Aminobacter aminovorans: one gene and its partner. The protein of the gene in region 1 binds, or shares a complex with, the protein of each later gene. Links are inferred from orthologs where the notes say so. Each region holds a gene or a part of one and is shown on either strand. Other genes may lie near its edges.

Evidence for each region.
Region 2: the proteins of pnp (region 1) and DY201_RS16580 are in contact, whole or in part, in a cryo-EM structure (PDB 9QH0), measured with the Escherichia coli proteins. The link is inferred for Aminobacter aminovorans from one-to-one orthologs.

What each region holds. Positions count from the first base shown.
Region 1 is NZ_UFSM01000001.1:7,118-18,613, reverse strand. The notes cover bases 488-3,443. They hold pnp (polyribonucleotide nucleotidyltransferase), read left to right. Parts: upstream 488-872; coding sequence 873-3,014; downstream 3,015-3,443. Other genes in these bases: DY201_RS00080 (hypothetical protein), read left to right, coding at 3,142-3,443; rpsO (30S ribosomal protein S15), read left to right, coding at 488-507. Also shown: magnesium/cobalt transporter CorA, read left to right, coding at 1-74; more of rpsO, read left to right, coding at 238-487; more of DY201_RS00080, read left to right, coding at 3,444-3,558; DY201_RS00075 (class I SAM-dependent methyltransferase), read left to right, coding at 3,623-4,639; DY201_RS00070 (putative bifunctional diguanylate cyclase/phosphodiesterase), read right to left, coding at 4,675-6,213; enoyl-ACP reductase FabI, read right to left, coding at 6,405-7,217; fabB (beta-ketoacyl-ACP synthase I), read right to left, coding at 7,228-8,451; 3-hydroxyacyl-[acyl-carrier-protein] dehydratase FabA, read right to left, coding at 8,482-9,003; iron response transcriptional regulator IrrA, read left to right, coding at 9,249-9,674; DY201_RS00045 (SH3 domain-containing protein), read right to left, coding at 9,748-10,305; DY201_RS00040 (2-hydroxyacid dehydrogenase), read left to right, coding at 10,464-11,465. UniProt on the Escherichia coli protein: Involved in mRNA degradation. Catalyzes the phosphorolysis of single-stranded polyribonucleotides processively in the 3'- to 5'-direction. Also involved, along with RNase II, in tRNA processing.
Region 2 is NZ_UFSM01000001.1:3,359,447-3,371,386, forward strand. The notes cover bases 4,414-7,813. They hold DY201_RS16580 (Rne/Rng family ribonuclease), read left to right. Parts: upstream 4,414-4,763; coding sequence 4,764-7,613; downstream 7,614-7,813. Other genes in these bases: DY201_RS16585 (Ros/MucR family transcriptional regulator), read left to right, coding at 7,779-7,813. Outside these bases: DY201_RS16570 (penicillin-binding protein 1A), read right to left, coding at 177-2,627; DY201_RS16575 (N-acetylmuramoyl-L-alanine amidase), read right to left, coding at 2,846-4,111; more of DY201_RS16585, read left to right, coding at 7,814-8,240; DY201_RS16590 (Dabb family protein), read right to left, coding at 8,292-8,579; DY201_RS16595 (SAM-dependent methyltransferase), read left to right, coding at 9,181-10,437; DY201_RS16600 (glycerophosphodiester phosphodiesterase family protein), read left to right, coding at 10,579-11,559; DY201_RS16605 (bifunctional 2',3'-cyclic-nucleotide 2'-phosphodiesterase/3'-nucleotidase), read right to left, coding at 11,624-11,940. UniProt on the Escherichia coli protein: Endoribonuclease that plays a central role in RNA processing and decay. Required for the maturation of 5S and 16S rRNAs and the majority of tRNAs. Also involved in the degradation of most mRNAs.

The DNA of each region.
Region 1 (11,496 bases):
CGGCGGCCCTTGGCTTCATGGCCCTGGTCGCGATCTCGCTGGTACTGTTTTTCCGCTGGCGCAAATGGCTCTGAAGGGCGGCCCGGAGCCGGCTTGCGAATGGGACTGGCTTTTGTTGCCAAATTCCACTATATGCGCCGCAACATCGCGCTTTTAAGCGCCTTGTTCCATTGGCCCCAGCTGGACGACATCCCGGCCGAGGGCGTCCCGTTTCCTCCAGATTGAAAGGAAAACACGATGTCGATTACTGCCGAGCGCAAGTCGGAATTGATGGCTGAATTTGCAACCGCCAAGGGCGACACCGGTTCGCCGGAAGTTCAGGTTGCGATCCTTTCCGAGCGCATCAAGAACCTGACCGAGCACTTCAAGGACCACAAGAAGGACAACCACTCCCGTCGTGGTCTTCTGGCGCTCGTCTCCCTGCGTCGCTCACTGCTTGACTACCTCAAGCGCAAGGACGACGCACGCTATCAGACGCTGATCGAGAAGCTCGGTCTGCGCCGCTGATGAATTGATCGGCGGGTTCTCCCAGCGAGAGCCCGCCGTTCGCGCATTCGGGCTATCCTTTTTGATGGTCCATTAGTCCGATCTCGCCACAGGGGCGGGGCCGCGCTGAAAAAGGTTCCGGAGCGCCGCAGCAACGCGCCCGAACCGCCCATGGACGGTCATGGGGCAGGATTGCAGGACGTTCGGTCGGCCGCGTTGCGGCTCACATTTCCACCGAGCTTCTTGTTGTCTTGCCCGTGGCTGGCCAAATCGAAGCCAAGGCGTGTGCGGAAGACCAAGCGGTTTTCCCTATGGCGCGCCGAACAAGCCAGGGAATTGGCGCGCCGGAATGCGGCGTGGGCCGTTCCCGCCACGAAGGACAGAATATGTTCAATCACCACAAAGTTGAAATCGAATGGGGCGGCCGTCCGCTCATCCTCGAGACCGGCAAGATCGCGCGTCAGGCCGATGCCGCCGTGCTCGCCACCTACGGCGAAACCGTCGTGCTCGCCACCGTTGTTTCGGCCAAGGAGCCGAAGCCGGGCTTCGACTTCTTCCCGCTGACCGTCAACTACCAGGAAAAGACCTACGCAGCCGGCAAGATCCCCGGCGGCTACTTCAAGCGTGAAGGCCGTCCGAGCGAGAAGGAGACGCTGGTCTCCCGTCTGATCGACCGCCCGATCCGCCCGCTCTTCGCAGCCGGCTACAAGAACGACACCCAGGTCGTCATCACCGTCGTCCAGCACGACCTCGAAAACGATCCGGACATCCTGTCGATCGTTGCCACCTCGGCTGCCCTGACGCTCTCGGGTGTGCCTTTCATGGGCCCGATCGGCGGCGCCCGCGTCGGCTACATCAACGGCGAATACGTGCTCAACCCGCACATCGACGAGATGCAGGAATCCAAGCTCGACCTCGTCGTCGCCGGCACCGATGCCGCCGTGCTGATGGTCGAGTCGGAAGCCAAGGAACTGGCCGAAGACATCATGCTCGGCGCCGTCATGTTCGGTCACCGAGGCTTCCAGCCGGTCATCGACGCCATCATCAAGCTGGCCGAAGTTGCTGCCAAGGATCCGCGCGACTTCACCGCGCCGGATTATTCCGAGCTTGAAGCAGAGATGCTGAAGATCGTCGAAGGCGAGCTGCGCGACGCTTACAAGAACATCGACAAGCAGGCTCGTTATGCCGCTGTCGACGCGGTCAAGGCCAAGGTCAAGGCAGCGTTTGCCGCTGAAGGCGACGAAGCTCCGAAGTGGTCGGCCGACAAGGTCGCCACCGTGTTCAAGGAACTCCAGGCCAAGATCGTGCGCTGGAACATCCTCGACACCGGTTCGCGCATCGACGGCCGCGATCTCTCGACCGTTCGCCAGATCGTCTCCGAAGTCGGCGTCCTGCCGCGCACCCATGGTTCGTCGCTGTTCACCCGCGGCGAGACCCAGGCGCTGGTCGTTGCCACGCTGGGCACCGGCGAAGACGAGCAGTATGTCGACTCGCTGACCGGCATGTACAAGGAGAAGTTCCTCCTTCACTACAACTTCCCGCCCTACTCGGTTGGTGAAACCGGCCGCATGGGTTCGCCCGGCCGCCGCGAAATCGGCCACGGCAAGCTCGCCTGGCGCGCAGTGCGCCCGATGCTGCCGGCTGCCGACCAGTTCCCCTACACGCTGCGCGTCGTCTCCGAGATCACCGAGTCGAACGGCTCGTCCTCGATGGCTACCGTTTGCGGCACTTCGCTTGCTCTGATGGACGCCGGCGTTCCGCTGCAGAAGCCGGTTGCCGGCATCGCTATGGGTCTGATCAAGGAAGGCGAGCGTTTTGCAGTCCTGTCGGACATCCTCGGCGATGAAGATCACCTCGGCGACATGGACTTCAAGGTTGCCGGCACGACCAACGGCATCACCGCGCTGCAGATGGACATCAAGATCGACGGCATCACCGAAGAGATCATGAACATTGCGCTCGGCCAGGCCAAGGACGGCCGTCTGCACATCCTCGGCGAAATGTCGAAGGCTCTGTCGGAAGGCCGCTCGGAGCTGGGCGAATTCGCTCCGCGCATCGAGGTCATGCACATCCCGACCGACAAGATCCGTGAAGTCATCGGTTCGGGCGGCAAGGTCATCCGCGAGATCGTCGAAAAGACCGGCGCCAAGATCAACATCGAGGACGACGGCACGGTCAAGATCGCTTCGTCGAACGCCAAGGAAATCGAGGCGGCCAAGAAGTGGATCCACACCATCGTGGCTGAGCCGGAAGTCGGCGAGATCTACGAAGGCACGGTCGTCAAGACCGCTGACTTCGGTGCCTTCGTCAACTTCTTCGGCCCGCGCGACGGCCTCGTCCACATCTCGCAGCTTGCCAACGACCGCGTTGCCAAGACCTCGGATGTAGTCAAGGAAGGCGACAAGGTCTGGGTCAAGCTGATGGGCTTTGACGAGCGCGGCAAGGTCCGCCTTTCGATGAAGGTCGTCGACCAGGCCACCGGCAAGGAAATCGCCAAGAAGGCCGAAGGCGAAGAAACCGCCGCTTGAGCTTCTGCTTGATGTAATCATGAAAAGGGCGCAGCCGCATGGCTGCGCCCTTTTTGTTTGGGGAAGGGGCGACCGAATGACAAGCTTGAGACGGATCGATGTTCCGGCATGCGACGCTGGAGCGCCCATGCCGATGGTAGTCGCCGATGAAGAAGGTCTGCTCTTCGGTTACTACCTGCAGGCTTCCGGACGCGTGCCGTTCGAGACATGCGCGATTGTCAGCGCCGGTCCGTATCTTGCCCTCAAATTCGGCTATCCCAACGACGAGGTGCTGGGCGGGCATCGTTATGCGCCCTTGGGGCTTGCGGCTTACGAAGCCTATGAGGTGCTGGACTCGGAGTGGATCGACGAAATGAGGACGGCCAATCGCGTACATCGACAGCATTCGGACGCGCTGTTTGCACGCTATCGCCATTTTGTCTTCGCATTCCACGACTCCGTCCTGGAGTTCGTGGCCTCACGCGCGCCGGAGGTGAAGTGCCTGCGCGGAGAGTTGCGTGGCTTGCTTTTTGCCGAGGTTGGCGGTCAGACAAAGAACGGCTAAGCGATAGCCTGGTGGCGGTCCCGGACTGGCCGCCGATCGAACTCCCAGACACCTGGAAAACGCCATGCCACGCGACGCACTGAAAACCCTGTTCTATCCCTTCGAGGCCGAGCTGTTGGCGATGCCGGGGCAGGGCTTGCGTGCCCTGTTCATTGGCGCTGAGCCGGGCTTCAGGAAGCCGCAGGGCTTCGACGCCAGGCTTTCCCTTGTCCAGGGCTTCCGCCCGTATGTGCTGGCCCTGGCGGCGGCCGGACACGATGTTGCGGCGCGCGCCGAGGACGACGGTTTCGACATTATCCTGGTATTGGCCGGGCGTCATCGCGGGCTCAACGAGCTGCGTGTCGCCGAGGCGATCGAACGCGTTGCGCCGGGCGGGCTGATCGTCGTTGCCGGCGGCAAGGAGGACGGCATCGCAAGCCTGCGCAAGCGCTTGGCCGGTCTGCTCGAGATAGAGGACCACCTGCCCAAATATCACGGCACGGCACTCTGGTTCCGCCGCACCGCTCAGGCAGACGCCGCAGCCGCGACCTTGCGCGCCGACAATCCGGAAATGCTGGTCGAGGACCGCTTCCGCACCGCGCCCGGCATGTTCTCTTTCGAGCGCATCGACGTCGGCTCGCGCCTTCTGGTCGACAACTTGCCCTCCGACATAAAGGGCAAGGTCGCCGATTTCTGCGCCGGCTGGGGTTATGTTGCAGCCGAGGTGGTGACGCGTGCGAAAGAGCTCAAGGCGCTCGACCTGTTCGAGGCCGATTTCGAGGCACTGGAGGCCGCCAAAGCCAACGTGCCAGCCACATCAGTCCAGCCTGGGTTCCATTGGCAGGACCTCGCCAAGGAGCCGGTTGAGCGGCGCTACGACGTGGTGGTGATGAACCCGCCCTTCCACCAGGATCGCGACGCGGATCCCGAGATCGGTCATCGCATGATCAAGGCGGCGGCTGCGGCCCTCAAGCCGGGCGGACGCCTGTTCATGGTGGCCAACCGCCATCTGCCTTATCCGCCTGTATTGGCGCAGGCTTTCTCGTCGGTCGAAGAGATCGCCGTCGACAACGCCTTCAGGGTCTATTCCGCCAAGCGCTGACGTTGGGCATCGGCCAGGGGCGCTGATCAAGGGCGTCAGTGGACGCTGGCGATGCCTTCGGTGCCCTGGGTCAAAGCCGGGTCGCCGAGGCTGAGCGGCGCCGGGCGGCCGTAGAAATAGCCCTGAACCTCCTGGCAGCCGGCGGCCCTGAGCAGGCTCGCCTGGTTCTCGGTCTCCACGCCTTCGGCAATGGTGCGCACGCCGAGTGCCCTGGACAGGCCGACGATCGTCGATACGACGGCACCCGAATTGCTGTCGGTTTCCATGCGGCTGACGAAGGAGCGGTCGATCTTGAGCTTGTGGAACGAGAAGTCGATCAGATAAGCGAGGTTCGAGTAGCCGGTGCCGAAGTCGTCGACGGCCACGGAAATACCCATCTCCGTCAGCTGCTTCAGGATGAAGGCCGCACGCTCGCGGTCCTGCATCATCGCCGATTCGGTCAGCTCGAGTTCCAGGCGCTTGGGTTCGATGCCGGTGTCCTTGATGATCCGCTCGACGATGCCGACGAAATCGCGGGTCATGAACTGCACCGGCGAAATGTTGACGGCAACGAAGCAGTCTTCCGGCAGCAGGCGGGCATCGGTGCAGGCCTTGCGCAGCACCCATTCGCCGATCGGCGCGATCATGCCTGTCTCTTCGGCGACCGAGATGAACTCGATCGGCGGGATCATGCCGCGCTCCGGGTGGCGCCAGCGTATCAGCGCCTCGTAGCCGACGACGCGGCCCGAGGTCAGGTCAAGCTGCGGCTGGTAGTGCAGATCGAAGTCACCGCGTTCGAAGGCAATGTGCAGTTCCGATTCCACCCACTGGCGGTGGTCGGCAACTCGACCCATTTCAGGCTGGAAGACGGCCCAGTCGCCGATGCCGCTGGCGCGCGCATTCTGCAGCGCAAGGTTCGAGCGGCGCAGCAGCACAACGGGGTCGTAGCCGTCCTTCGGCATGGCAACGACGCCAACGGAGACGTTGACCGACTGCTGGTGCGAGGGCAGCTGATACGGACGCATCAGGTCGTGGATGAGGCGTTCGATGAGGGTGTCGAGTGAGCAGCGCAGCATCTGGTCGGGGTAGAGGACGGCGAATTCGCCAGCGCCGATGCGGCCGATGACCATGTCGCGCGGCAGGGCCGCCTTGAGTCGCGCGGTGAAGGCGCGGATCAGGGCGTCGCCATTGCTGTAGCCGATGGCATCGTTGATCTGCTTGAAGCGGTCGATGTCGATGTCGATGAGAAACATCGGCTTGCCGGTGCGAGCCGTGGCCGACGCTGCCTCGGCAATCTTGCCGACCATCGCTGGCCGCGCCAGAAGCCCGGTCAGCTTGTCGTAATGCGTTTCGTTGAAGACGAAATCAGCCGATTCGTCGACGCCGGCGAAGAACGACATCGCAGCGATCGATGCGGCGAGTGCACAAAGTCCTGCGATGACCGCGCTGACCGCTTCGCCCGACATGCCGCCAATATTGTCGCCAAGAGCAAACCTCAGCCACCACAGGCCCAGCACGAAACTGCCCATGCCGGAAGCGGCGATGGTGATAAGTCGAAACGTGCGGCTTCGACGGGGGTTCCTGGCGGCAGACATGCTGATTTTCCTAACTTGCGTGGCATTTCTACCGATTCGCTCGTTAAGATCGATTTTGACGATTGTCTACAATTTTACCAGCAGGCGTTTTTGTTGCGGCGCTGCATGGTCTCCTGGACGCGCGAAAAGGCGCACCAATATCCCGCTTCGTGCGGGCTCATTCCCGATAGTCGACGTTTTCGGGGCGGGCGCTATTCGCGCCCACCGTCCATCTGCTTGAGCTCGTCCAGCGTCGGCATCGAGACGATATGATAGCCCGAATCGACGTAGTGGATCTCGCCTGTCACGCCCGATGACAGGTCGGACAAAAGATACAGCGCCGAGCCGCCGACCTCGTCGAGGGTCACCGTGCGGCGCAGCGGCGAGTTGCGTTGCTGGTAGGTGAACATGTGGCGCGCATCGGCAATGCCGGCGCCTGCAAGCGTCCGCACCGGCCCGGCCGAGATGCCGTTGATTCGGATGCCGCGCGGGCCATAGTCGTTGGCAAGGTAACGCACGCTGGCCTCGAGGCCTGCCTTGGCGACGCCCATGACGTTGTAGTTGGGCATGACGCGGACAGAGCCGGCATAGGTCAGCGTGATCATCGAGCCGCCATCATTCATCAGCGCCGCCGCGTGCTTGGCGACTTCGGTGAAGGAGAAGCACGAGATCACCATTGTGCGTACGAAGTTCTCGCGCGTGGTGTCGGCATACAGGCCCTTGAGCTCGTTCTTGTCGGAGAAGCCGATGGCATGCACCAGGAAGTCGATGCCGCCCCATTTCTCCTTCAGCGTCTCGAAGGTCTGGGCAACCGACGCGCTGTCCTCGACATCGCATGGCACCAGGATCGAGGCGCCGACCTTTTCGGCCAGCGGCTTGACGCGGCGACCGAAAGCCTCGCCCTGATAGGTGAAGGCGAGTTCGGCACCATGCTCGGCAAGCTTCTGCGCAATGCCCCAGGCAATCGAGTGGTCGTTCGCGACGCCCATGATGAGCCCGCGCTTGCCCTTCATCAATCCGTCCATGTCGGGGTCCCTATGCCGAGAGGCGCTGGAAAACGAGCGTGGCGTTGGTACCGCCAAAGCCGAAGGAATTGGACAACACGGTGTCGATCTTGGCGTTGTCGATGCGCTTGCGCACGATCGGCATGCCTTCGAATTCCGGATCCAGCTCTTCGATATGCGCGCTCTCGCCGATGAAGCCGCCCTGCATCATCAGGATCGAGTAGATTGATTCCTGAACGCCCGCTGCACCCAGCGAATGGCCGGTCAGCGACTTGGTCGAGGTGATGTTCGGCAGGTTGCCGGCGAACACTTCGCGGATCGCGCCCATTTCCTTGGAATCACCCACCGGCGTCGAGGTGCCGTGGGTGTTGATGTAGTCGACCGGGCCCTTCACCGTCGACAGCGCCTGGCGCATGCAGCGCATCGCGCCTTCCCCGGACGGGGCGACCATGTCGTAGCCGTCGGAGGTGGCACCGTAACCGACCAGTTCGCAATAGATCTTGGCGCCGCGCGCCTTGGCATGTTCGAGCTCTTCCAGCACCAGCACGCCAGCACCACCGGCGATGACGAAGCCGTCGCGGTTGAGGTCATAGGCACGCGAGGCAACCGAGGCGCGGTCGTTGTACTTGGACGACATGGCACCCATGGCGTCGAACAAGTTCGACATGGTCCAGTCGAGGTCTTCGTGGCCGCCGGCGAACATGATGTCCTGCTTGCCCCACTGGATCATCTCCGCCGCATTGCCGATGCAGTGTGCCGAGGTCGAGCATGCCGACGAGATCGAGTAGTTGACGCCGTGGATTTTGAACCAGGTAGCGAGGGTCGCCGAGGCGGTCGACGACATTGCCTTCGGCACGGCGAACGGTCCGATGCGCTTGGGCGAATTGTTCTTCAGCGTGATCTCGGACGCTTCGACGATCGTGCGGGTCGACGGACCGCCGGAGCCCATGATGATGCCGGTACGCTCGTTGCCCGACACGTCGCTTTCTTCGAGGCCGCTGTCGGCGATTGCCTGCTTCATCGCGACGTGGTTCCACATGCCGCCCTGCGACAGGAAACGGGCGGCGCGGCGGTCGACGAGCTCTGTGGTGTCGAGGTTGGGCGAGCCCCAGACCTGGCACTTGAAGCCGTGTTCGGCGAAGGACTCGGAGAAGCTGATGCCGGACCGGGCGTCACGCAGCGAAGCTTGAACCTCGTCGGCGTTGTTGCCGATGGACGATACGATGCCAAGGCCAGTTACGACGACACGTCTCATGAAAATCTCCGGTCCAGTGTAAGGGGCCGATCAGACGGCCGCGGCTTCCTGCTTCGAGAGCCCGACCTTGAGGTCGGTGGCCTTGTATATGGTCTCGCCGTCGGCTTTCAACCAGCCGTCGGCGATGCCCAGTACCAGGCGGCCGCGCATCACGCGCTTGAAGTCGATGCCGTATTCGACCTTCTTGACCGAAGGCGTGACCATGCCCTTGAACTTCACTTCCCCGGTGGACAGCGCCATGCCCTTGCCCTGCTCGCCGAGCCAGCCGAGGTAGAAACCGGTCAGCTGCCACATGGCATCGAGGCCGAGGCAGCCCGGCATGATCGGGTTGCCGATGAAGTGGCAAGGGAAGAACCACAGGTCAGGCTTGATGTCGAACTCGGCGCGGGCAAAGCCCTTGTCGAATTCGCCACCGGTCTCGCTGATTTCGGTGATGCGATCGAACATCAGCATCGGCGGGGCGGGCAGTTGGGCGTTGCCGTCTCCGAACAGCTCGCCGCGCGCACATGCCAGCAATTCCTCGTAGCCGTAGCTGGATTTCTGTTCGGCCATGAACACCTTCCCGTCAATGTTTCGGGCGGTGCCACGCCCTTCTTGTGTGCTCTCACTAGCACAGACTGTCTGCTGCCGGAAACCGGCGTTTGCGATTAACGCGCCCGTCCGCCTGGGTCAATGCGCGCTATTGATCGCATTTGAGCTACAGAATATATGTCAACCATAGCTTGCCGGCTGCCGATCCGATTTTGGCGCGCTTGCAGGCTCCAAAGGGGCGAAGGCAAACTTCGACGAGGCGACGAGTGGATTCCCACAAGGCAAGCATTGCTGTGGAAATGCGTGTCCGCGATGCGGGGCTCAGGCCCACGCGTCAGCGTATCGCTTTGGCTGAGCTGCTGTTCGCCAAGGGCGACCGGCACCTTTCGGCCGAGGAACTGCACGAGGAAGCCTTGTCGGCCGGTGTGCCGGTTTCGCTGGCCACCGTCTACAATGCGCTGCACCAGTTCACGGAATCAGGCTTGCTGCGCATCCTGGCGGTCGAGGGCTCGAAAACCTATTTCGACACCAACACCTCCGACCATCACCACTTCTTCATCGAAGGCGAGAACCGGGTGTTCGACATCGAATCCGGCCCGGTCACGGTCACCAACCTGCCGGAACCCCCTGAAGGCATGGAAATCGCCAATGTCGATATCGTGGTTCGGCTGAGGCCCAAGCGCCCGGCATAACCGGGAGCCTCGTTCCGCTGTTTTTGATTTGCCGCGTTCGCGGCGTGTCCAGCAGACACGCTAGCGCCGGCGATCAGTTCTCGATGCTTTCGCCGGGGTATGCGCCCCAGACCTGCGATTGGCTGAGCCAGCCGCTGGTGCCGGCAAAACTCATCTCGCACCAGTTGCCATTGCACTGCTTGATCGAACCGACGACGCCGGGATCGATGATGGCAACCGTACGTGCGCCCTGTTCGGGCTTGGCCAGCAGGTTGAGCTGCGCCGGCTTGCCGCGCTGCCATGGCGCCGTCATCGCGGTGCGGTGACCCGACAGCAGCGACTGGTTGATCCAGCCCTCGGCGCCTTCGGAATCGCGCACCCGGCGCCAGTTGTCATATTCCTGGATGATCTCCATCGGCAGGCCGGGCTTCATATAGAGCCAGTCGACCGGATAGTTGACGCCGGGGCCGATGCGCGAATTGACCTTGCCCGACTTGAGGCTGACGAATCGCGGCAGCGGCAGGCCGCTCGGGCCGATCGTCCCGTTCTGGGCGGCGGTGGCGGGCCCGACGAAACCGGCATCGGGCAAAACGAAAGCAAGGCCGATCAGGGCTGCGCTGACGGCCAGACGGAGCGACGCGAAACCAGACACTTCCGTAACCTCTGTTTGAACTTGGCGCCCTTTTGGCGGACACCCTTTTTCTTTGTCTTCGGCGGCACTGCTTGTTACACAGATTACCGTTCATGGATCGGATTGCAGTTTCGCCGGTCTTGGTTAAAGAGGTCTCAACGATCTTCGTCGAGGATAGAATGGCCGGTCGAAAAAAGCCTCTCGTCGTCATTACGCGCAAGCTGCCCGACCAGGTCGAGACGCGGATGCGCGAACTCTTCGACGCGCGGCTGAATGTCGACGATCGGCCGATGAGCCAGCCGGAGCTCGTGGCGGCGGTCAAGGAAGCCGACGTGCTGGTACCGACGGTGACCGACACCATCGACGCTGCTCTGATCGAGCAGGCCGGCCCCAACCTCAAGCTGATCGCCAATTTCGGCAACGGCGTCGACAAGATCGACGTCACCGCGGCCGCCAAGCGTGGCATCACTGTCACCAACACCCCGAACGTCCTGACCGAAGACACGGCCGACATGGCCATGGCGCTGATGCTCGCGGTGCCGCGCCGCCTGACCGAGGGCGCAAGCGTGCTGACCGGCGACAAGAAATGGGCCGGCTGGTCGCCGACCTGGATGCTCGGCCGCCGCATCGGCGGCAAGCGTCTCGGCATCGTCGGCATGGGCCGCATCGGCACCGCCGTCGCCCGCCGCGCCAAGGCGTTCGGCCTCTCGATCCACTACCACAACCGCCACCGCGTGCTGCAATCGGTCGAAGACGAGTTGGAGGCAACCTACTGGGAGAGCCTCGACCAGATGCTCGCCCGCATGGACATCATCTCGATCAACTGCCCTTCGACGCCGGCGACCTTCCACCTGCTTTCGGGTCGCAGGCTGGCGCTGATGCAGCCGCACGCCTACCTTGTCAACATCGCCCGCGGTGACATCATCGACGAGGATGCGCTGGTCAAGATGCTGCAGGACGGCAAGCTTGCGGGCGCTGCCCTCGACGTCTTCGAACATGAGCCGGCGGTCAACCACAAGCTGCTCAAGCTAGCCGCCAAGGGCAAGGTGGTGCTGATGCCGCATATGGGCTCGGCCACCATCGAGGGCCGCATCGACATGGGTGAAAAGGTCATCATCAACATCCGAGCGCATGTCGACGGCCACCGCCCGCCGGACCGGGTCCTGCCGCTCAGGACATGAGCAGCGCTGGATCGCTTCGTCCTTCGACGCT
Region 2 (11,940 bases), 3.3 Mb from region 1 along the record:
TGCCCACCCCATGACGCAATCACGGGCGGCCATTTCAATAACCAAAAGGCTATATAACTATTTGGGTATTTTCAAGCAGTCGAGACTGACATGCGCAAACAAAAATGCGCGCGGCTAGGCCGCGCGCATTCGTCAGTTCAATCGACGTTCCGGCGAATGCCGGCCGATCAGCGATCCTAGTAGAGGCCGCCGCCACCTTCGCTGATGGCTTTGCTGGCCTGCGGCGACAGGGCTTCACCGTAGCCATTGGTGCCGTCCTCACCCATGCCGATGACCCAGTAGCTGTCGGCAGGGCCGGTGCCTGGCTTGAAGGCTTCCATGATCGTACCCGGCGCGCCTTCGGCTGCCTGCATGCCGGTCTTGCGGTCGATCGAGATCAGCTTCATGCCGGCCGGTACGACGAAGTCGCTCTTGGGCGTACCTTCGAGTGCCACCGTCATAAAATCCTTGAACACCGGTGCAGCGAGACCGCCGCCGGTCGTGCCTTTGCCGAGCCCCTGGGGCTTGTCGTAGCCCATGTACAAGCCGACAACGAGGTTGGGCGTGTAGCCTACGAACCAGGCGTCTTTCTCGTCGTTGGTCGTTCCGGTCTTGCCGGCAATCGGCCGGTTGAGCGACAGCAGCGTGGTCGCCGTGCCGCGCAGCACGACGCCTTCCAGCATAGAGGTAATCTGGTAGGCGGTCATCGGGTCCAGCACCTGCTCGGAATTGTCGACCAGCTCCGGCTCGGGCTGATTGGCCCATTCGGTGGCGACGCAGCCTTCGCAGCCACGTTCGTCATGCTTGAATACCGTCTTGCCGTAGCGATCCTGGATGCGGTCGATCAGCGACGGCTTGATCTGGCGGCCGCCATTGGCCATCACGGCATAGGCCGAGACCATACGCATGACGGTGGTCTCGCCCGCGCCCAGCGCCATCGGCAGATAAGGCGCCAGCTTGTCGTAGACACCGAAGCGCTCGGCATATTCGGCGACCGTCTTCATGCCCATGTCGTTGGCAAGGCGCACAGTCATCAGGTTGCGCGAGCGCTCGATGCCGGCGCGCAGGGTCGAGGGACCGGCAGCCTTGCCGTCATAGTTCTTCGGCGTCCAGGTGGTGTTGCCCGACTGAATGGTGATCGGGCCGTCCATGATCACCGAGGCCGGCGTGTAGCCGTTGTCGAGTGCTGCCGCATAAACGAATGGCTTGAAGGCCGAACCTGGCTGGCGCATCGCCTGGGTCGCGCGGTTGAACTCGGACTGCGAATAGGAGAAGCCGCCGACCATGGCTAGCACGCGGCCGGTGTGCGGATCCATGGCGACGAGGCCGCCCGACACTTCAGGCACCTGGCGCAGCGCATAGCTGTCGCCTTCGTTCTTCTCGACATAGATCACGTCGCCGGATTTCAGCACTTCGGACGGAGAATTGGCCTTCACGCGCTTGCCGTCGGCGACATAGCGCATGGCAAAGCTCATGTCGTCCTTCGACACTGTGCTCGTCTCGCGGTCCTTGGACAGCGCGCCGGAAATCTCGCGCTTAGGCTGAAGGCCGATCTCGAGGCCGGTCTTGGAGCTGTCGAGCACGACGGCGAGACGCCATTCGGGAATGTCGTCCAGCGCCTTGACCTCGCCGAGCGCCGTGCCCCAGTCGCCCGAGATGTCGATGTTCTTGACCGGGCCGCGATAGCCGCGCAGGCGATCGTACTTCTCCAGGCCCGACTGCATGGCCTTTCGCGCCATGGCCTGAAGCTTCGGGTCGAGCGTGGTGCGGACCGACAGGCCGCCCTCGTAAAGCGCGTCCTGGCCATAGCGTGCGATCAGTTCGCGGCGCACTTCTTCGGTGAAGTACTCACCCGCGAACACATAGGTGCCGGTGCGGCGCGGAGTCACGCCGAGCGGCGAGGCCTTGGCCTTGTCGCCTTCATCGCGCGACACATAGCCATTGGTGACCATCTGGTCGATCACCCAGTTGCGACGCTCTATGGCACGATCGGCATATTTGAACGGGTGATAGTTCGACGGGCCTTTCGGCAGCGCGGCGAGATAGGCAGCTTCAGCGACGGTCAGTTCGTTGACCGATTTGTCGAAATAGGTCAGCGCGGCACCGGCAATGCCATAGGCGCCGAGGCCGAAGAAGATCTCGTTGACGTAGAGTTCGAGGATGCGGTCCTTCGAGTAGGCCTGCTCGATGCGGAAGGCCAGAACCATTTCCTTGATCTTGCGCTCATAGGTCTGGTCGGAGCTCAGAAGGAAGTTCTTGGCGACCTGCTGGGTGATGGTCGACGCACCGACCTGCCGGCGGCCGGAACCGAAATTCTGGAAGTTGGTCAGCACGGCGCGGCCGAGGCCGGTCACGTCGATGCCGGGGTGATTGTAGAAGTTCTTATCTTCGGCCGACAGAAAGGCTGCCTTGACGCGATCGGGCACGGCCTGGATCGGCAGATAGAGCCGGCGCTCGCGTGCGAATTCGCCCATCAGCGCGCCGTCGGAAGCGTGGACACGCGTCGTCACCGGCGGCTCGTATTTGGCAAGCACCTCGTAGTCGGGGAGTTCCTTGGTCAGCTGGCCGAGATAGAGCGCCACGCCAGCCGCGACAACGAGCGCAAGCGTCGTGCCGATGCCGAAGAAATAGCCGATAAGACGAATCATGCCCGCTCCAGTACAACGTCCGGGGATTCCCTAAACCAACCCGCCATCATCGCAAGCTGCAGGTATTGTCCCGGTCCGCAATCGGCCACCCATGTCGCGCGCTTGTGGACAAAATACGGCAACAGCCCGCCAGCGCCAAAGATTCTGACCTAAAACACCACAAATGCCCGTTCCGTGACCCGCCGGCAATGCCATCTGCAGGCCAGAGCAATCCCGTCTCAGCCGCCGGTAGCGCCCCTTTCGGCAACAAAGGCTGCGACGGCCTTGGAAATGCTCGCCGCCGCCTTCTCGCGCCAATCGGCACTGCGAAGCTGCTCTTCGTCCTGAGGATTGGAGAGATAGCCGAGTTCGACCAGGACCGACGGCACATCAGGCGCCTTGAGTACCCGGAAGCCGGCCGAACGATGCGGGTTGTTGATCATGCCGACAGTCGGCGACAGCTCGCCGACCAGCGAGCGCGCGAAACGGGTCGAAAAGCCGTGCGTCTCGCGCCGGATCAGATCGACAAGAATGTCAGAGACCGCATGGTCTTCTTCGGCGACATCGACACCGGCCAGCTGATCGGAAAGATTTTCACGATCGGCCAGTGCCTGCGCATCGGCATCTGAAGCCTTGTCCGACACGGTGTAGACGGTAGCACCACGGATACCTTTGAGCCTGATCGTATCGGCATGAATCGAAATGAACAGGTCGGCTTCCTGCTGGCGGGCGATGCGGACACGGTCGTCCAGGCGGAGAAACTCATCGCCCTCGCGAGTCAGGACGACCTTGTAGGCGTTGTTGGACGCAAGCTTTGCCTGCAACTCCTTGGCGAAGGCCAGCGTCACGGTCTTTTCGACCGTGCCGTTCAGACCTTCGGCGCCACCGTCGATGCCGCCATGACCTGGATCGAGCACGATCGTGAACGGGCGGTCGCCGCGATGTGCGATCTTGCCGAGCCTGTCGGTCTTGGGCGTCGTCGAGCCGGTCGTCTCTGCCTGAATGGCGAGCGCCGCATCGAACTCACGCTCGGAGGCAGCGGCAATGTCGGCGACAAGGCGATAACCGGACCCGTCTTCATTTTTCAGGATATCGACCTTCTCGACGTTGAACGGCCCCTTCGACGTCACGATCAGCCGCGACGCCCCCTCGCCCGATGGGCCATAACGTACGCTCTTGATCAGGCCGCGCGGCTTGAGGTCCTTGGCGTCGATCGCAAGGGTGGCGTCAGGCAGATCTACGACAAGACGATGCGGGCTGCGCAGCAGGAACCACTTCGGCTCGGGTTCGCGATCGAAATTCATGACGATGCGCATATGAGTCGCGTCGCCTGCCATCTTGTAGTCGATCGTCCTGATCGTCTCGGCGGCGCGAACCGGCTGGCAATCGATGCCGACAAGGACCGTGAGGAACGCCAAGAGCGCGAACACCGCACGGCGTACCGCGCCGCCGGGCTGGATGCTCCCAAACGGGAAGCTCTTGCCAGTCAATACCGCAGCCCACATCTCAGTCTTGCCGCTCCAAAAAGCAGGCGTGCAGTCATTGCACGCCGCTACCAATCGCAGGCCGAATACGCGGCCCCCTCGATTAACGAGTGGTAACCAGAGAAGGTTAACCGAGTCTTTGTCGGAATACTCCCCCAAAGCGTTGTCGCGCCCGCCTTTGCCGGCGTCGGAAATCGGGGTTGCGCTCAACCTCGCCAAATCATAAAAGCGACATTGGATCACTGCAATCCAGGGCCCGCGCCCTCAGCGCCTTCCGCTAGGGAACCACGCGACGAGCGATGGCCCGCCTCGCTACAGAGACAGTTTCAGTGATCGCGACGAGATTCGCAGGCGCGGCCCGTGGCGGGGTAGCGACTGCGTGAGAAAAACGGCCGGACACTATCTCCGCGCCGGCTCTGTAAGAGCAAAGTAACTGGTCCGGATTCCCGGGCTTAGATTTGAAACAAGGTTCCGCAAGGTCACGCATTGGCCACAGACGCAATCATGGACAGGTCCGCAGGTAACCGCGCCATCACGGCAGCGGGCGGCACCGCCATGGCGTTTTGGCTGCGACCGGCGGGCGCAAAATCATCCGGCACCCACTCATCAGCAAACCCACGGCGGCGGACGAGTTCCCGCAGGCCGCAGCTGACGGCTGCCGGGAGGACAAATAATGCCCAACAAGATGCTGATAGACGCCTCCCACCCGGAGGAAACACGAGTTGTCGTAGTTCGCGGTAACCGTATTGAAGAATTTGATTTCGAATCACAGGACAAGAAGCAGCTCAAAGGAAACATCTACCTCGCCCGCGTAACGCGGGTTGAGCCGTCTCTTCAGGCTGCCTTTGTCGAGTATGGCGGGAACCGTCACGGCTTCCTCGCCTTCAGCGAAATCCATCCCGATTATTACCAGATCCCGGTCGCCGATCGGCAGGCGCTGCTGCGCGCCGAAGCGGAAGAAGCCGAGGACGAAGAAGACGAAGACAACGACGGCGACGACAGCAAGAGCCAGGATCGCAACCGTGGCCGCCGCAGGCGGCGCGGCGGCAAGAACCGTGGCCGCAACGACGAGAACAAGCCCGAGGGTGCGAGCGACGACGACAATGCGTCCTCCGAGGATGACGGCGAATCGAGTGCCGCAAGCGACGCTTCCGATGCCAATGCCGATGCTTCCGCTGTCGATGAAGGCAATGGTGGTTCCGACGAGCGCGAGCCGACGTCGATCGCCGCATCGGTCGATGCCGACGTCGTGTCCGAACGGGCACCTAAGCCGACGGTCATCGAAAACGACAACGGCGGCGTGATCGAGGAAGTGCATTCGACCCACCACGACGACCACGAGATCGAGTCGGTCGGCGCCGAAGACGCGCTCGAAGAGGTGCGCAACCGCCGCAAGCCCGTTCGCCGCCACTACAAGATCCAGGAAGTCATCAAGCGCCGCCAGATTCTCCTGGTCCAGGTGGTCAAGGAAGAGCGCGGCAACAAGGGCGCTGCTCTTACCACCTATCTGTCGCTCGCCGGCCGCTATTCGGTGCTGATGCCCAATACGGCGCGCGGCGGCGGCATTTCGCGCAAGATCACCAATGCCCAGGACCGCAAGCGCCTGAAGGAAGTCGTTGCCGATCTGGAAGTGCCGAAGGGCATGGGCGTCATCCTGCGCACCGCAGGTGAGAGCCGTACCAAGGCCGAGATCAAGCGCGACTACGAGTATCTGATGCGCCTGTGGGAGAACGTCCGCAGCCTGACGCTGCAGTCGACGGCTCCAGCCTTGGTCTATGAGGAAGGCAGCCTGATCAAGCGATCGGTGCGCGACCTCTACAACAAGGACATCGACGAGGTTCTCGTCGCTGGCGAAGACGGCTACCGCGAAGCCAAGGACTTCATGCGCATGCTGATGCCCAGCCATGCCAAGGTGGTCCAGCCTTACCGCGACATCACACCAATTTTCGTGCGCAGCGGCATCGAATCGCAGCTCGAGCGCATGGTCCAGCCGCAGGTGACGCTGAAGTCGGGCGGTTACATCATCATCAACCAGACCGAAGCGCTGGTGGCCATCGACGTCAACTCCGGGCGCTCCACCAAGGAGCATTCGATCGAGGAGACGGCACTACACACCAACCTTGAAGCCGCCGAGGAAGTCGCTCGCCAGCTCAGGCTACGCGACCTCGCCGGCCTGATCGTCATCGACTTCATCGACATGGAGGAGAACCGCAACAACCGTGCGGTCGAAAAGAAGCTCAAGGATTGCCTGAAGAACGACCGCGCCCGCATCCAGGTCGGCCGTATCTCGCATTTCGGCCTGATGGAGATGTCGCGCCAGCGCATCCGCGCCAGCGTGCTCGAATCGACGATGAAGCCCTGCCCGCATTGCGGCGGCACCGGCCATGTCCGTTCGGACTCCTCGGTGGCACTCCAGGTCGTGCGCGCCATCGAAGAGTTCCTGCTCAAGGACTCGCGCAGCCACATCACCGTCAAGACGCCGGTGGCGACCGCGCTCTACGTGCTCAACCACAAGCGCTCAACGCTGGTCGATCTCGAAAACCGCTTCGGGGTGACGATCACGCTCGAGGCCGACGACAGCGTCGGCTCGCAGAACCATGCCATCTTCCGCGGCGCCATTGCCGAGAAGCCGGCGAACTTCGCCCTGCCCGTCGCGGCTCCGGCCTATGAAGAGCCTGAGGAAATCGAAGACGAGATCGTCGAAGAGGAAGAAGAGGCGGTCGTTGTAGAGGCACAGCCTGCGCGTGCGCCACAGCCGGCTGCTGCAGCCGAAGGCGGTGAGCAGCATGACCGCAAGCGCCGCAAGCGCCGGCGCCGCCGTGGCGGCCGCGATCGTGACCGCGAGCACGGCGCTCCGCAGGAAGGTGCCGTCGTCGCCGGCGAGGCCAACGAAGCCGAAGATGGCGAAGAGGACGTCGCCGCTGAAGCCGTTGTTTCCGAGGAAGCCGGTGAAATCGCAGCCGTCGACGCGACCGCGGCCGAAGATGCCGCAGCCAAGAAGCGGCGTCGCGGCAAGCGGGGCGGCAAGCGCAACCGCAAGGAAGACGAAGAGCAGTCGGCTGAAGGCAGCGAACAGGTCGCAGCCGACGACACTGCCGTCGCCGAGACCGCTGCAAGCGAGGTCGTGACCACTGATGTGGTGACGGTCGAAGTGGACGCCGACGAGCCGGAAGCTGTCGTCGAAGCCAAGCCGAAGAAGGCGCTGCGCCGTTCGGCCAAGGCCAAGAAGGCAGAGGCCGAAGCTGAAGCAGTTGCAGAGGCTCCCGCCGCCGAGGTTGTTGCCGAGGCCGCTGCACCTGAAGCCGAAGCCAAGCCCGGCAAGAAGGCGGCAAAACCGCGTGCGCCACGCCGCAAGGCCGCCGCCGCTCCGGCCGAGGACGACGTCGTTTCCGAAGCCCCGGCCGCAACTCCGGTCGCGCCTGAAACACCGGTGGTCACTTCGGTTGTTGAGGCCGAAGAAGCTGCATCCGGCGATGCCAAGCCGAAAAAAGGCGGTTGGTGGCAGCGCAAGGGCTTTTTCTAAGCTTCCATTTCTCTGATCTAAAAGACCCCGATCAGCATTCGCCGGTCGGGGTCTTCAATTTGTGAGATTATTTTGCTTGCCGTCCGAACCCATTTGCACCGATATACGGCTCGGCAAATGGTTAGACTCATAGTTTGCTTTTAATACTGCCCGGAGAGACGGCCGATGACGAGTGATAGCAAGATCGACATCCTAGGACTGACTGCCCATATCGTCAGCGCCTATGTAGAGAACAACAAGGTTCCTGCAACTGGCCTGCCAGAGTTGATCGCCAGCATCAACGCGTCGATCCTGTCGCTCGACCAGCCGGCCGAAGAGCCAGCCGAAGCCCAGCAGCCAGCGGTGAACCCGAAGCGCTCAGTCCATCCTGACTACATCGTCTGCCTGGAGGACGGGAAGAAGTTCAAGTCTTTGAAGCGCCATCTCTCGGTGCATTTCGGCCTGACGCCTGAGGAATACCGCGCCAAATGGGGCCTGCCGGCCGATTATCCGATGGTTGCGCCGAACTATGCCGCGGCGCGCTCGCAACTGGCCAAGTCGCTCGGCCTCGGCCGCAAGGCTGGTGCTGCGTCGTCGAAGACAGTGGCTGCACCGGCCAAGACACGCGGCCGCGCCAAGAAGGCATAATTTCTGGAAATTCAGGAACGCGCTTCGGGCTCTCCCGGGGCGCGTTTTTTGCTACGCGGCGACAACATCCGCCGAGAAGCGCAGTTCTCGCATCGGACGCACGCGTTGCGTCGTCCGATCATAAAGCGGATGGGCCTTGTAAGCGGCAAGCGCAGCCTGATCGGCGAACTCGGCATAGACGACGATGTCGATCTCGTCGGAGTACCAGTCGACCTTGGTGTTGACAGTCACTTCGAAGACCGTCGCGTGCGGAATATTGCCAAGCGCCGACAATTCCTCACGGATCATCTCGACGTCCTGTTTCTGCCGCGCACTGAAAAACACGATGTGCCGGATCAAGCCGCGACTCCTTCTGCTGCCTTCGCTGGCGCCTTTTGGGTCGGCTTTTGGCCGGCGTCAATCGGGCAAAACGCAGCAGCGCGGATGGCGCGGCAGATCCGTCAGTCCGTGACCATCCTGACGATGCGATGCACTTCGCGTACAGCTTTGGCAGTGGCATCGCCGTGGTTGTACAGAATGTCCCAGATGAGGAACAAGGCGACGCACATTATCGCGATGACGTAGCGAATTTGATGCCCTCCCGGGGTGGCGCTGAAATCCGGGAAACGATGCGCGCCACAGCTTCACCCTAGACCATTAGCAATATCTAATAACAAAGAAAATCAAAGCGACAACCGGATTGCATTCGGCCAATTCTCAGGACCACGTCTGGCATATCAGCGCTTGCCAGATGTCACTTGAAGTTCGAGATTTTGACGGTGAAGATCACGGCAGATTCACCGCAGCGCGCGGAATGCTTGGCGTCTCCGAGCCAAGTCGATCGCGAACTGACCGGAGATGCGTTCGGCGGCGCGTATCCGACCAGACAAATGCAGCGGTGCACAAGCTTGGAGCAACAGGCCCGACACGCCGTACCGGGCAGCAAAATTGGGACGTCGAGATGGCCCCGCGGAACTCGGATGGTTTCACGAATCACGGCGTGACGAAGCTTCACGAAGGCAACGTCGCGGATATTGCCCGAGGTTTGCCTGCACGCGTGCGCATGGCGCTGTCGGCGGCGCTGCACCTGCCTCGCGGTTCGCTGAAGGTGAAGATGCCGGACGGACGCAGCATCCTGGTTGGCGGCAAGGCGCCGGGACCAGAGGCAGAGATTGTTCTTCACAATTGGAAACTGCCTTCGCGCGCTTTCAGCGGCGGAACCATCGGCGTCGCGGAATCCTACATCGATGGCGACTGGGACAGTCCTGACGTCACCAGCTTCCTTGAACTGTTCGTGGTCAATAGCGAAGCCGGCGAAGGTGTTGCCGGGGGTGCCAACTGGCTGCTTTCCACCATCCAGCGCATTCGTCACTGGCTCAACGACAATACCCGTACCGGCTCCAAGCGCAACATTTCCGCCCATTATGACCTCGGCAATGCCTTCTACAGCCAGTGGCTCGATCCGAGCATGACCTACTCGTCAGGGCTTTATGCAACCGGCGCCAACGACCTCGCCGGCGCGCAGACCGAAAAGTACCGGGCGTTGGCACGCGACACCGGCATCGGACCGAACGATCATGTGCTGGAGATCGGCTGCGGCTGGGGCGGCTTTGCCGAGTTTGCGGCGCGCGAGATCGGCTGCAAGGTGACCGGACTGACGATCAGCCGCGAGCAGTTCGATTTCGCCCAGAAACGCATCCACAATGCCGGGCTTTCCGACAAGGTCGAGCTCAAGTTGCAGGATTATCGCGACGAGACCGGCCGCTACGATCGCATCGCCTCGATCGAGATGTTCGAGGCTGTGGGCGAAAAATACTGGCCGGCGTTCTTTGCCAAGATGAAGCAGTGCCTGCCGTCGGGCGGCACTGCGGGCCTGCAGATCATCACCATCAACGAGGCGGCCTATCCCGTCTACCGCAAGCGGCCCGACTTCATCCAACGCTACGTCTTTCCCGGCGGCATGTTGCCGACGCCGACGCTGCTCAAGTCACTCGGCGCAGACCATGGCCTGGACTATCTGCGCGAGCGAGTCTTTCCGCAGGACTACGCCCGGACGCTGGCCGAGTGGCGAACGCGTTTCTGGTCGTCCTGGGAGCGTATCGTGCCGCTCGGCTTCGACGACCGCTTCAAAAAGCTCTGGGAGTTCTATCTCCATTATTGCGAAGCCGGCTTCCGCGCCGAATATATCGACGTCAGGCAGGTTGTATATAAGGCCTGATAATCTCGATTCACAATGATGCAGACCTGCCGGACACTGGAGGTCGGCGGACCATAACTTATTGTTGCTTGTTTTGTGCCGCTAAAAAGCCGAACCGTTGCTGAATCTGGCTCCGCACACAGCGTCGGAGCGAATCAAGTCATGCGCAAACGCAGCCTTTTTCTTCTTTCAACGCTCGCCCTTGCCGGAGCAGTCTACATCAACAACGCGTCGTTGCTTTCCAACCGTCCTGGCGGCAAGCCGGTCGTCCTTGCCCATCGCGGGCTGGCGCAGGAATACGACCGCACCGGGCTGACCGGTGAGACCTGCACCGCCGGGCGCATGCTTCCAGCACGGCACGATTATCTCGAAAACACGATACGCTCGATGGACGCCGCCTTCGCGCGCGGCGCCGACGTGCTGGAACTCGATGTGCATGCCACCACCGACGGCAAGTTCGCGGTATTCCACGACTGGACGGTGGACTGCCGTACCGAAGGCAGCGGCGAGACGCGCAGCCATTCGATGTCAGACCTCAAGAAGCTTGACGTCGGCTACGGCTACACCGCCGACGGCGGCAAGACCTATCCCTTTCGCGGCCAAGGCGTCGGCCTGATGCCCTCGCTCGACGAGGTGATGGAGCAATTCCCTGATCGGCGCTTCCACATCAACGTCAAAAGTAACGACGCCAAGGACGGCGAGGCAATGGCGACCTTTCTTTCGGCCTTGCCCCCGGAACGCCAGGCAGCTTTGACCGTAGTTGGCGGCGACAGGCCGTTGCAGGCAATCAAGGCCACCCTGCCCGGCATGCGTACGCTCAGCAAGAAATCGCTGACGCGCTGCTTGCTGCGCTACGCAGGACTAGGCTGGAGCGGCTACGTGCCGGAGGACTGCAGGGGCACGACACTGGGCATTCCAATCAACATTGCCCCCTGGCTATGGGGTTGGCCGAATCGTTTGCTCGACCGGATGGAAAACGCCGGCACCAATGTCTACTTGTTCGGGCCCTATGACGGCGGCGGATTTTCTGACGGCATCGATGATCCCGCCATGATCGAGACGCTGCCGGCTGGCTATTCGGGCGGCATTTCCACCGATGCACTGGATCTGGTCATGCCGGCGATCGAACGCCGGGCCAACTGACCGGCCCTTGTGCAAACGAAAGGGCGGCCGGATCCCTCCGGCCGCCTTCCCGATCCGCCAAATCTCAAAGCGTGATGCGATACTTCGCGAAACCCTCAGCACCGTCGCCCGCCGGCTCGATCTTGACCGCCTTGACCTCTGATATGTGGTCCTTGGCCTTGGGCCCGGTTTCGAAAATCACAGAGGCCCCCGCCACCGGGGCAAACGACCAGTTGGAATCGGCCGACGGATTGATCGTGCCCTGGTCGACGATGTAGCGCACGATCACGTCGCGGTTGGTGTCGGGCGCCTCGAAGACAAGCTTCGACGCATTGATCTCGGGGAAGTTGCCCCCGCCGCCAGCGCGGTAGTTGTTCGACGCAACAACGAATTTCGCTGCGG